DNA from 3 places in the Ensifer sp. EB106-03-01-XG145 genome. Region 3 is predicted to be linked to each of the others. Evidence: predicted binding sites of a transcription regulator. Region 3 holds the regulator's gene; each other region holds the start of a gene.

Region 1 (4,149 bases), on a different contig from region 3:
CTTCGCCGAAATAGAGAAGCACGAGGCAGAAGAGCCCGCCCCAGATGCCGGCATGAAATTGCATCGACCAGGGGTCCTCGTTCTGCGCGACCATGCGGGTGACGAGCAGGAACACGGCAAGGCCGAAGGCGGCGACAACAGGCAGAAGCGCGATCCAACCGACCTCCTGCATGCTCGGCTGGATGACGAGCAGCGCGCCGAAGAAGCCGACGCCGCAGGCGGTGTAACGCCGCCAGCCGATGGTCTCTTTCAGGAAGATGCTGCCGAGGATCGTCAGGATGATCGGCTCGACGAAGAAGATCGCAATTGCGTCGGCAACCTCCATCACCTTCAGCGTGGTGATGAAGGAGAGCATCGTCACGACCAGGAGGCCGCCGCGCAACGCATGCAGACCCGTCTTGCGCCAGGTGAGATCAAAGAGGCTGCCGCGGAAGAGCACGATCGGCAGGATGAAGACGACCTGAAGCAGGAAGCGGACGGCGGTGATTTCGGCCGAAGGGACGGTCGCAATCGCCAGCTTGGCGAAGATGTCGATCAGCGGCGACAGGAGCACCGAGATCACCATCAGCGTCAGCCCGAAGGAGATGCGGTTGTGGTCCGTGGCGATCTTTTGAAGGGACATGTCGGCCATGATATTTCCGGTCAGCGCCTGCCTGCGACGGCGCCCAAGCACCAGGCGGCAAAGTCCGCCGTCGCCTGTTCCCGGCCGAGTTCGTTGAGGGTCTCGTGGCGCATGCCGTCATAAACGGTGACGGTAACGTTGGTCAGACCGGCCGCTTTCATCTTGGCGCCGAGCCAGCGAATGGCATTGCCCATCTCGGTTGACGGGTCGGCGCTGCCGCCGACGAGATGAATGGGCAGGTCCTTGCGGAGCCGCGTCAGCCGGTCGGGCCGGGCGCCGCCGAAGGATAGCCGGAAAAGGTCGAGCCAGAGCGAGACGGTCGCATCGAAACCGCAGAGCGGGTCGGCCGCGTATTTCGCGACCTCGGCATCGTCGCGCGAGAGCCAGTCGAGATCGGTCTTGCGATCCTTGATCGCGCCGCCCCACATGCCGAAGGTAAGCTTGGTCAGGAGCGGGCTCGGCACATCCGAACCCTTCAGCGCCTTCTCGATTTTCAGGATCATCTGGCCGCCGCGGCCGGCGAGGCCGGGACGGAAATTGGAGTTCCAGACGGCGAGCGCATCATAGAGGCCGGGATCAGCCTCGGCTGCGTTCAGCGCAATCAGCCCGCCCATGGAATGGCCGAAGAGGATGACGGGAAGACCCGGATGGGCGGCGGTCGCGATTTCGCGCACAGCCCGGATATCGGCGAAGATCTTGTCGAGGCCGTCGCGGCTCGAAAACATGCCGAGCGGGGCGTCGGGCGCGCGCGTCTCGCCATGGCCGCGATGGTCGTGGGCATAGACCTGGAAGCCATGCGCGGCCATCGCTTCGGCAAAGCGGGCGTAGCGGCCGGAATGTTCGGCAAGGCCGTGGCTGATGAGGAGGATGCCGCGCGCATGAGCGGTCGCGGGGAAATGGCGCCAGCTCAAGGTGGCTCCGGTCGGGCTCTGATGTGTCTTCACCTGCCCGAACACGATTTCCCCCGGCAACAACGACAGACCAATTCGATATCAAATCGATTTGCAAGGCAAAGGCAATCGCCGCTTGTTGCTCGTTGCGCATGAGGTCACACGCGAATGTGCGCTCATCTTAATTAAGAGTTGCAATTTTCCCGTTTTGAGCGATATTCGTTCCTGTTTTGTTTCAGCAGGAGGATATCATGGTTAGTTTCTGTAAGGCGATATCGGGTCCGATGGCAGGACTGCTGGCGGCGTTGGCGCTGTTCCTTGCGCCGGCCGCCTTTGCTGCCGGCGAGGAAATGTCGGATCAAGGGGGTTCCGAAGGCGCGACCAGCCGCACGGAATATGTGCTGGCGGTGAGCTGGCAGCCGGGCTTCTGCGAAACGCGGCCGCAACGCAAGGAATGCGAAAGCCAGACCGCAGAGCGTTTCGACGCCACCAATCTCTCGCTGCATGGCCTCTGGCCCCTGCGCAAAAGCTATTGCGGGGTAACGGCCGAGGTGCGCGCGAAGGATCGCAAGGGCAGCTGGCTTGAACTGCCGAAACTCGCCATGGCAGACGACACGGCGGCGCGGCTGCTGATCGCCATGCCCGGCGTGCAATCCGGCCTCGACCGGCACCAGTGGCTGCGCAGCGGCACCTGCCAGAGCGGCTCGATCGATGACTATTTCTCGGCGCAGCTGCGCATGCTGGAGGAGCTCAACCGCTCGGCGGTCGGCGCGCTGTTCCGTCAGCGCATCGGCTCCGAACTCGACGAGGCGACGATCAAGCAGGCCTTCGACCAGAGTTTTGGCACTGGCGCCGGCGACCGGGTGCGCATGCGCTGCCAGACGGTTCAGGGGCGCAGCATCATCACCGGGTTGACGATCGGGCTGACCGGCGACGTCATGAAGGCGTCCAGCCTCGTACCGCTGATCCAGGCGGCGGGGCCGACCGAGTTCAAATGCGCCAAGGGTATTGCCGATACGGCCGGGCGAAGCTGACCCGCTTTGCAGGCACTGTTCTTCGGCAGCGAATGTGCTGGAGGCGCAGGGTTGCCGCATGGGATAGGTGGGGGGACAAGCCGAGGCGAATGCCTTTGCTCATTGCCCCCTTCCTATAATTCGCCTACATAGCGGGCAAATTTCCTTTCCCTGCGGAGCATTCCCTTATGGCACGTCAGTTTATCTATCATATGGCCGGACTTAATAAGTCCTACGGCGCGAAGAAGGTTCTCGAGAACGTTCATCTGTCGTTCTACCCGGACGCCAAGATCGGTATCCTCGGCCCGAACGGCGCCGGTAAGTCGACGGTTCTGCGCATCATGGCCGGCCTCGACAAGGAATTCACCGGCGAAGCCTGGGTAGCCGAGGGTGCCACCGTCGGCTACCTGCCGCAGGAGCCGCAGCTTGATCCGACGAAGACGGTGCTTGAGAACGCAATGGAAGGCGTTGCCAAGAAGACCGCGATCGTCGAGCGCTACAACGAACTGATGATGAACTATTCCGACGAGACGGCGGAAGAGGGGGCGAAGCTCCAGGACATCATCGACAGCCAGAACCTCTGGGATCTCGAAAGCCAGGTCGAGATGGCCATGGAAGCGCTGCGCTGCCCGCCGGGTGATGCCGACGTCACCAGCCTTTCCGGCGGTGAAAAGCGCCGTGTGGCTCTCTGCAAGCTGCTGCTCTCGCAGCCGGACCTCTTGCTGCTCGACGAACCGACCAACCATCTCGACGCCGAGACCATCGCCTGGCTCGAAAAGCACCTGCGCGAATATCCCGGCGCCGTGCTGATGATCACCCACGACCGCTACTTCCTCGACAACGTCACCGGCTGGATCCTCGAGCTCGACCGTGGCCGCAGCATTCCCTACGAAGGCAACTACTCGGCCTACCTCGTCGCCAAGGCCAAGCGCATGCAGCAGGAAGGCCGTGAAGAGGCCTCCCGCCAGAAGGCGATCGCCCGCGAACAGGAGTGGATCGCATCGAGCCCCAAGGCCCGCCAGGCCAAGTCCAAGGCGCGTATCCGCTCCTATGACGAACTGGTCAACGCGGCGGAAAACCAGCGTCCGGGCGACGCGCAGATCATCATCCCGGTCGGCGAACGTCTCGGCCAGGTGGTCATCGAGATGGAGGGCGTCACCAAGGGCTACGGCGATCGCCTGCTGATCGACGGCCTGTCGCTCAAGCTGCCGCCGGGCGGCATCGTCGGCATCATCGGCGCGAACGGCGCCGGGAAGACGACGCTCTTCCGCATGATCACCGGCCAGGAGCAGGTCGACAGCGGCTCGATCCGCATCGGCGACACCGTGCATCTCGGTTATGTCGACCAGAGCCGCGATGCGCTCGACGGCAACAAGACCGTGTGGGAAGAAATCTCCGGCGGTGCCGAAGTCATCAAGCTCGGCAAGTACGAGATGAACTCGCGCGCCTATTGCTCGACCTTCAACTTCAAGGGCGGCGACCAGCAGCAGAAGGTCGGCAACCTCTCGGGTGGTCAGCGCAACCGCGTTCACCTCGCCAAGATGCTGAAGGCCGGCGGCAACGTGCTGCTGCTCGACGAACCGACCAACGACCTCGATACCGAGACGCTCGCAGCACTCGAAGT
Region 2 (4,149 bases), 570 kb from region 3:
GATAGACCATGCGATAACGATAGCCGCTGCCGCCGGGGTGGCCGTCGTGGATTTCGTCGGGGTTGATCAGGTAGAAGAACCCAGGGCCCGCCTCCGAACGTTCGCCCTTGATCTTGCTGATCTGCGAGCCGGCCTCGATCGCGCCGATGCTGAACGTCTCATGTGCATGCGGCGCGAATTCATGGGTAATGAAGGTCGCCGTCAGACATTCCATGCCCATAAAGCGAGGATCGCGCCAGAAGCGCGTGCGCTCACCGCCTTCAATCGGCATGACCTCTATGGCTTCTTCCTGCGAAATCGTCTGCATTGGGCAACCATAGTGACCCGAGGCGATCCCGTCTTGCACAAAAGTGCTCGTCCTTCCTTCAAGGCCCGCGTGACGGCGATGCGACAGGCGCGCATTTGCGACCATGGGCCGTTGGCTGTATTGCTCTTCGTATCGTCCACGAAGAGTGTCCGGCATGCTCCCCCCAGAATTTCTTTCCGCCTCCAACCGCCTTACGATCGATCTCGGTGCGCTTGCCGACAATTGGCGGTCGATGAATGCCCGCTCCGGCAAGGCGCGGGCGGCAGCGGTTCTGAAAGCGGACGCCTATGGCCTCGGCATCGATGATGCAGCCCCTGCCCTCTATGCCGCCGGTGCGCGCGACTTCTTCGTCGCCAATGCCGAGGAAGGTGCGGAACTGCGCCCCCTCGTTCCGGAGGGCCGTATCTACATTCTCGCGGGCATGTGGCCGGGCAACGAAGAGCTCTTCTTCGACAATGACCTGGTGCCGATCATCAATTCCGACGAGCAGCTTGCGGTATTCATGGCGGCTCTTTCCGAGCGCGGCGACCACCCCTGCGTGCTGCATATCGATACCGGCATGAACCGGTTGGGCCTCTCGGTCGAGGCCGCCGTGGCGCTTGCCAATGACCCGGCGCGACCCGCAAGCTTCTCGCCAGTCCTGATCATGAGCCACCTCGCCTGTGCCGACGAACCGCAGCACCCGTTGAACGCCTACCAGCTCGGGCGCTTCCGCGAAGCGACCGCTGCCTATGAGGGTGTCGATGCAAGCCTTGCCAATTCCGGCGGTGTGTTCCTGGGCGCCGACTATCATTTCGAGCTCACCCGGCCGGGCATCGCCGTCTATGGCGGCGAGGCGGTCAACGATGCCATCAACCCGATGACCCCAGTGGTAACCGCCGAAGCCAGGATCATCCAGATCCGCGAGGTCGCGGCCGGAGGCACGGCGAGCTACGGCGCCTCCGCCCGCTTCGACAGGGACAGCCGCATCGCCACCGTCGCTGTCGGATACGCCGATGGCTACCATCGTTCGGTCTCCGGCGGCGGCGTGGCTCTACGGCAGGCAACGCCATCAGGGGCATTCGGCTTCCTGCACGGCAAGCGCGTGCCGCATGTGGGGCGCGTCACCATGGACCTCAGTCTGTTCGACGTCACGGACCTGCCGGCCGGTGCAGCGCGGCCGGGCGATTACATCGAGCTTTTCGGCCGAAACATCGCCATTGACGACGTGGCGCGCGCCGGCGGAACCATCGGCTATGAGCTGCTGACCAGCCTCGGGCATCGTTACATCAGGAACTATGTCGGCGCCGTCTGACGTGGCTTTCCCGTGAATTCCTTGCGGCCTTCGCTAAAATTCACCTTTTGTTCCGCGTTCCGCGGCATTATGTGACGACAAAGGTGATTCTCCTGTCGTCGGCGGCATCGCCTCGCATGTGCCGGCGGCTCCCAGATTTCGAAAGTCCGATCCTGATGGCGAAAGCCCGTACCCAATTCATCTGCCAGAACTGCGGCACCGTCCACACTCGCTGGGCGGGCAAATGCGAAGGCTGCGGCGAGTGGAACACGATCATCGAAGACGATCCGACAGCGGGCATCGGCGGCGGTCCGACGCGCGCGCCGAAGAAGGGCCGCCCGGTGGCGCTCACCACGCTTTCCGGCGAGATCGAGGACGCGCCGCGTATCCAGACCGGGATTTCGGAACTCGACCGGGTGACCGGCGGCGGTTTCGTGCGCGGCTCGGCGCTGCTCGTCGGCGGCGATCCCGGCATCGGCAAATCGACGGTGCTGATGCAGGCGGCCGCAGCGCTGTCGCGTCGCAACCACCGCGTCATCTATGTCTCCGGTGAAGAGGCCGTGGCGCAGGTGCGTCTGCGTGCGCAGCGCCTGGGTGCTGCCGATTGCGACGTGCTGCTTGCCGCGGAGACCAATGTCGAGGACATCCTGGCAACGCTTTCGGAAGGCAAGCGACCTGATCTCGTGATCATCGACTCGATCCAGACGCTCTGGAGCGACATCGTCGATTCGGCGCCCGGCACGGTCACCCAGGTGCGCACCGGCGTGCAGGCGATGATCCGCTTCGCCAAGCAGACGGGAACCGCCGTCGTGCTCGTCGGTCATGTCACCAAGGAGGGCCAGATCGCCGGCCCTCGCGTCGTCGAACACATGGTCGATGCGGTGCTTTACTTCGAAGGCGACCGCGGCCACCACTACCGCATCCTGCGCACCGTCAAGAACCGCTTCGGCCCGACCGACGAGATCGGCGTTTTCGAAATGTCGGACAAGGGTCTGCGCGAAGTCGCCAACCCTTCGGAGCTGTTCCTCGGCGAGCGCAACGAGAAATCGCCGGGTGCGGCAGTCTTTGCCGGCATGGAAGGCACCCGCCCCATTCTTGTCGAAGTGCAGGCGCTCGTCGCGCCGACCTCGCTCGGTACGCCGCGGCGCGCTATCGTCGGTTGGGATTCCGCCCGCCTGTCGATGATCCTCGCTGTGCTCGAAGCCCATTGCGGCGTACGCCTCGGCCAGCACGACGTCTATCTCAATATCGCCGGCGGCTATCGCATTTCGGAGCCTGCTGCTGATCTAGCTGTGGCTTCCGCACTGGTTTCATCGCTTGCCGGGCTTGCCCTTCCGGCCGATTGCGTCTATTTCGGCGAAGTCAGCTTGTCGGGCGCCATCCGGCCGGTTGCGCATACCGCACAACGCCTTAAGGAAGCCGAGAAACTCGGGTTCTCGCAGGCGGTCCTACCGTCCGCGTCCACCGAATTGCCGAAAAACGGCAATGGCCGATGGAGCGAAATGGAAAGCCTGCCGGATCTGGTGGCGCGCATCGCGGGATCGCGAAACGCGCTGAGACCGGTGGAGGACGAAGATTGAAGATGCGGATGCCGCAGACCGTCCACGACTGCATAATTCCTTAGATCGGGATCGATTTAAGGACAAAGTTATGCAGCAGGTCTGAGCGCTACAGCGACCTTTGCGCGCCCGAAAGGACGCGCGGCGCTGTAGGGCCGCGAAGAGGCTGAAAATGCCCTGAACGTCAAGCAGGGCCGATGGCGGATAGGCTTGAGGAGACCCGGACGAACCGGGTCCGGAGTAAGGACAAAATGCCCATTACAATTCTCGACGGTATCGTTCTCGGCGTCGCCCTGTTTTCCGCAATCCTGGCCATGGTTCGAGGCTTCTCGCGCGAGGTGCTCTCGGTCGCGAGCTGGGTGGGTGCGGCCGCGGCCGCCTATTTCCTCTACCCGCAGCTTCTGCCCTACGCCAAGCAGTACACCAACAGCGATACCGTCGCGCTGATCGGATCGGCGGCCGTGATCTTCCTGGTCGCGCTGATCATCATTTCCTTCATCACAATGCGGATTGCCGATTTCATCATCGACAGCCGCATCGGCGCGCTCGACCGCACCCTCGGCTTCCTGTTCGGTGCCGCCCGCGGCATTCTTTTGGTCGTCGTCGCCATGCTGTTCTTCAACTGGCTCGTCGCTCCGCAGCAGCAGCCGACCTGGGTAACCCAGGCGAAGTCGAAGCCGCTGCTCGACAATCTCGGCAACAAGCTGATCGCGCTTTTGCCTGAAGAAGCCGACGCCACCATTCTCGACCGCCTGCGCGGCAAGGACACCACCGGCGAAGGTGAAGGCGAAGCGCCGGCGGCGACCCCCGGCCAGACACCGTCGACGACGCCGGAGCAGGCGCCCGCCGACGACGCACCGGCCACCAACGGCTGAGACAGGAACGATTTGCCGACAAAGCCCGCCCCGCGGGCTTTGTCCTTTTGGGGAATAACGCTTGCAGCCGTTTTCAGCTAAGATCGCTTGAAGATGGCGGGCCTGATCACGATATGCGCACCGGTACGGAGCAAA
Region 3 (4,149 bases):
GCTCGGCGCGTTGAACGGATCGGACTTCTTCTCCTTGGATTTGCGGCCCTCGTCGGCGATGATCTCATCCACGGCTCGCTGGCATTTCAGGAGTTCTTCCGCCGCCGGGCCGGTGCCGCGCAGACTGAGGTTTGCGACAACGCGATCGTCAAAGGCGATCGCCAACGTCCTTTTGCGCACGAACCCCGTCAGGAATTCCGCATCGGTGACGTTCACGAACAGGAACTTGCCGCTCTCGTCGCCGGCGGCGGTCGCCGCCGCACTCCAGGGATCGCTCTTGTCGAAGCGGAACGTCAGGTCATAGTCCTTGCCGACCTCGAGCGACTTCCAGTCGTCGCTGGCGAAACTCATGTAGAGTGGCGATTCGGAGCCCTTGGGATAGAACCCCAGGCGCAGCCTGATTCCGCCTTCGAATATCGACGTGATGAAACACGAGCCTTCCATCGACGTGTCGGAAGCAACGGTCCAGCCGCCGACTTCCTTCCATTTGATGATCTCGGACTCCTCAGCCACGGCCGGTCCCGTGGCCATCAGACAGCTCACCAACCCGAACAGCAATCTACGCATGCAAAACCCCCGTTTGCCCGCATTTTGATAGGTCGCCGCGTGACTGTCGAGGGTGGGTGACCCGCACCCATGCAAAATTTTAGGAATATTCACCTCTCCCCGCGGACCGACGCTCACGCCAAAGATCACATGGCAAAGGGATCTTTCGACGACTTGGTCTGGCCGCCGCCAGCAAAGGGGTCATTGTTTGGCGCATTCCCGCCGGCGCCCGCAAACGGATCGGCGGCCGCCCCCTGCCCGCCGTTTGGCATCAACGCAATCACCGCCTCCTGGCATTTGAACATCTCGCTGACGGCCTTCATCGAATCGCGCAGGCTGAGGCTCGCCACGACGCGCCCTTCGAACGCCAGCGCCAGCGTGTTCTTGCGCACGAATTCGGTGAAGAAGTCGGTGTTGGAGAAGTTGACGACCAGAGCCTTCGAGCCTGTGAGGTCCACGCCGAACGCGACAGCCGGCCACTGGCGGCCACGGTCGAGCTGCAAGGCGACGTCATACTCCCGCTGCGGCTCGATCGATTTCCAGTCGGCATTGCCGATCGAAAGAAACGCCAGGTTCGCCGATCCTCTCGGGTAAAAGCCGATTCGAAGGATCATTCCGGCGTCGTAGCTCGTCGCCGCATAGCACGAGCCGCCCAAGGACGGATCGGAGCCCACCGTCCAGGCATTGACCTCCTTCCAGATATTCGAACGCCCTTCTTCAGCAGAGGCCGCTCCCGCCGCCACCAACAGACAGAGAACCGCCAACGACAATCTACGCATGCAATCACCCCATTTTTCCCGCAAAGTTATCGTTTTTTTACTACCTGTCGAGACGTGCGACATCTTCACAACACGGATTTGTGCACGCCCGTAGCGAGGCCGCGACTTGGCGCAACCCATGCGATTGCGGCAAGGACGGCGCGCCAGGCTGAGGCGGCTTCGCCGCTGCGTGCCCCTGGCGCAAAACGGCCACAGCCTGCACCCAAAGAGCTGTTGAACACATGACAGTGATCGCCAAGCTTGCTGGACTTCGGAACGAAAGCGCGGTTCACATCGTTAACCGCCCCGTAGTCCCACCCTTGCATCAAAGTGGACGATCACCGTGCTTGCCGCCCTGCTTCTCGCTTCGATAGTCGCATCGCCTAATATGCCTGACGTCAAGCTCAGCGCCGCCACGGTGGACGAACTTCAGACCGATTTCGAGAGCGCCGTGCCATGCCATCAGATCGATGGACGCAAGGTGTGGAAGGGTGCGATCGCGTTCTACATCCAGTCGTTCGTCTATGATGGCGACAGGCCGGTCGCGACCGATGCGGCGGATGCCGTACTTCCAGAAGACAACAGCGCCGAGACGGTGAAGGAATTCGAAGACGCGTGCGCCGCCACGCAGCCGGCCTAGCCTCTTTGCACAAAAACGCTCGCGATTCGTTCGAATCGCCGTGCGTCGCGTAATGCGCTACGCCGCCGCCCTCCGTTTGGGCACGATCATCGCCCAAAGCCGCTCTGCTCCCGTAAAAGTGACCAATCGACACGCACAGACGCGCCAATTGTCTGAGTTCACGGAATTTTAGGCACTTGCGGAACACATATGGAACAGATAGTGTCTGTTCTTGATTTGTTTCACGCCTCTGGGAGCGACGTGCCATGCTGACCCGCAAGCAACAGGAATTGCTTCTCTTCATTCACGAACGCATGAAGGAGTCGGGCGTCCCACCATCTTTCGATGAAATGAAGGATGCGCTCGACCTGGCGTCGAAGTCCGGCATTCACCGCCTGATCACGGCACTCGAAGAACGCGGGTTCATTCGCCGTCTGCCGAACCGGGCTCGCGCGCTCGAGGTCATCAAGCTTCCGGAGGCTTACGTATCCAGCCAGCAGCAGCCCCGCCGCGGCTTCTCGCCCAGCGTGATCGAGGGCAGCCTCGGCAAGCCGCCAGTGGCCGCTCCTGCCGCACCGCCGAAGCCCGCGCCCGTGGCCGACAACACATCGGTTTCCGTGCCGGTCATGGGCCGCATCGCTGCCGGTGTGCCGATCTCGGCCATCCAGAATAACACGCACGACATTACCGTTCCGCTCGACATGATCGGCAACGGCGAACACTACGCTCTCGAAGTCAAGGGCGATTCGATGATCGAAGCCGGCATCTTCGACGGCGACACCGTGATCATCCGCAATGGCAATACGGCCAATCCCGGCGATATCATCGTGGCGCTCGTGGATGATGAGGAAGCGACGCTGAAGCGCTTCCGGCGCAAGGGCGCATCGATCGCGCTCGAAGCCGCGAACCCTGCCTACGAAACAAGGATTTTTGGGCCCGATCGGGTGAAGATCCAGGGCAAGCTCGTCGGGCTGATCCGCCGCTACCACTGATTCCGAGGGAAACCTGGCATCCGACCGAGCCTCGCCACCGCTTGCGGCTGCGAGGCTCTGTTTATTGAAGGCGACCTGAAGGCACGCCTCTTACTCGTGGATGGTGTACTCGCCGAGCTCGCAGAGGTCCTGCATGTCTTCGGTCGTATCGAGGCCGGAGCCTTCTTCGAACTCGAAGCGCATGTCGTACTTGCAGACCTCCCGGCCGTCGGCGATGGTGATCTCCATGTCTTCCCCTGGGTTCAGCACCTGCCGGCCGAAAACATCGTCTTCCCACTCGTTGACGCCCACAGGCGACGTATAGAAGTTCGTCAGCACTGCGCCCGTGTTGTTCTTCAGCTTGAAAACCAGATCCTCTGCCTGCGCCTCAAATGTGGTCGCAGCGAAGAGGGCCAAGGCCGTCAGGACAAGTTTCGTCTTCATATATGCCATTGCCTCCGTTTTGATGATGACGGACGCTACCGATGCGGCTGATGTCAGCGGAGTCATCGTTCCCCCTCTACCGATTTCACCGAAGCGATAAGATCCGATAGTGGCTTAGAAGACGTGGCTTGTGCGGGCGTGTGGAGGCAAACACACACAATCGCTCTGCCCTGAGGCAGAACGTCTATCCGCACTAAAATGAGGTGAGAGTTATTGGAGGCCTCGCCCGGAATTGAACCGGGGTACAAGGATTTGCAGTCCTCTGCGTCACCACTCCGCCACGAGGCCTCACAGCTCGGATAACCGAGCGTTGGCGCGGATTTAGAATGATTGCAGAAAAACCGCAAGAGGCATTTTCCGAAAAACGCGCCGTCGATTTGTAAGACGGATACTTTCCACAGAGCGATCGCGAACCTCCGCCGATCGCATCTGGGGTGGCCTCAACACCAGGGCGTCGCGTGTCCTGTCCACGGCCGCACCAGCCCCTCGGATACGAGCACACGCCCGATAGACTGGTCGCCGCGGGTGACCAGCCGCAGCTTTTCACCGGCCTTGGCATCCTGACGGCCGCTCGCCGTTTCCAGCCTGAAGTCACCCGCATTCAACAATTCGCGCAGGCGCTGCTTGGCATAGAAGCCGCGCGAACGTTCCTTGTCGCAGCTTGCCTGGCGAATACGCGGCGCATCGACGTCTGCGACGCGGATCGTTTCGCCGTGGTACAGGAAGGTGGCGCCGTCGATCACGCAGTTGTCGTTGCGAATCCCGCAGAAATAAAACTGATCCGTGCGAACGGATGCCGTCTTCACTTCCT

What was found. The regulator LexA, encoded in region 3, represses DNA repair genes until DNA is damaged. The targets are predictions, from matches to a motif close to TGTTCNNNNTGTGTTCNG.
Region 1: AC3WWH_RS25120 (ribonuclease T2) is a predicted target of LexA. The motif match lies at 1,733-1,750, and genes of this name have one in related genera.
Region 2: radA (DNA repair protein RadA) is a predicted target of LexA. The motif match lies at 1,639-1,656, and genes of this name have one in related genera.

Annotation. Positions count from the first base shown of each region.
Region 1 is NZ_JBYTEC010000013.1:2,512-6,660, reverse strand. It holds gene AC3WWH_RS25130 (DMT family transporter) at 1-631, opposite strand, end outside; gene AC3WWH_RS25125 (alpha/beta fold hydrolase) at 643-1,578, opposite strand; gene AC3WWH_RS25120 (ribonuclease T2) at 1,764-2,546, shown strand; gene ettA (energy-dependent translational throttle protein EttA) at 2,714-4,149, shown strand, end outside.
Region 2 is NZ_JBYTEC010000001.1:1,177,712-1,181,860, reverse strand. It holds gene AC3WWH_RS05750 (AraC family transcriptional regulator) at 1-307, opposite strand, end outside; gene alr (alanine racemase) at 462-1,601, shown strand; gene radA (DNA repair protein RadA) at 1,757-3,160, shown strand; gene AC3WWH_RS05735 (CvpA family protein) at 3,391-4,014, shown strand.
Region 3 is NZ_JBYTEC010000001.1:1,744,755-1,748,903, reverse strand. It holds gene AC3WWH_RS08550 (hypothetical protein) at 1-684, opposite strand, end outside; gene AC3WWH_RS08545 (hypothetical protein) at 693-1,388, opposite strand; gene AC3WWH_RS08540 (hypothetical protein) at 1,648-1,944, shown strand; gene lexA (transcriptional repressor LexA) at 2,190-2,915, shown strand; gene AC3WWH_RS08530 (hypothetical protein) at 3,006-3,338, opposite strand; tRNA gene AC3WWH_RS08525 (tRNA-Cys) at 3,553-3,626, opposite strand; gene AC3WWH_RS08520 (thermonuclease family protein) at 3,779-4,149, opposite strand, start outside.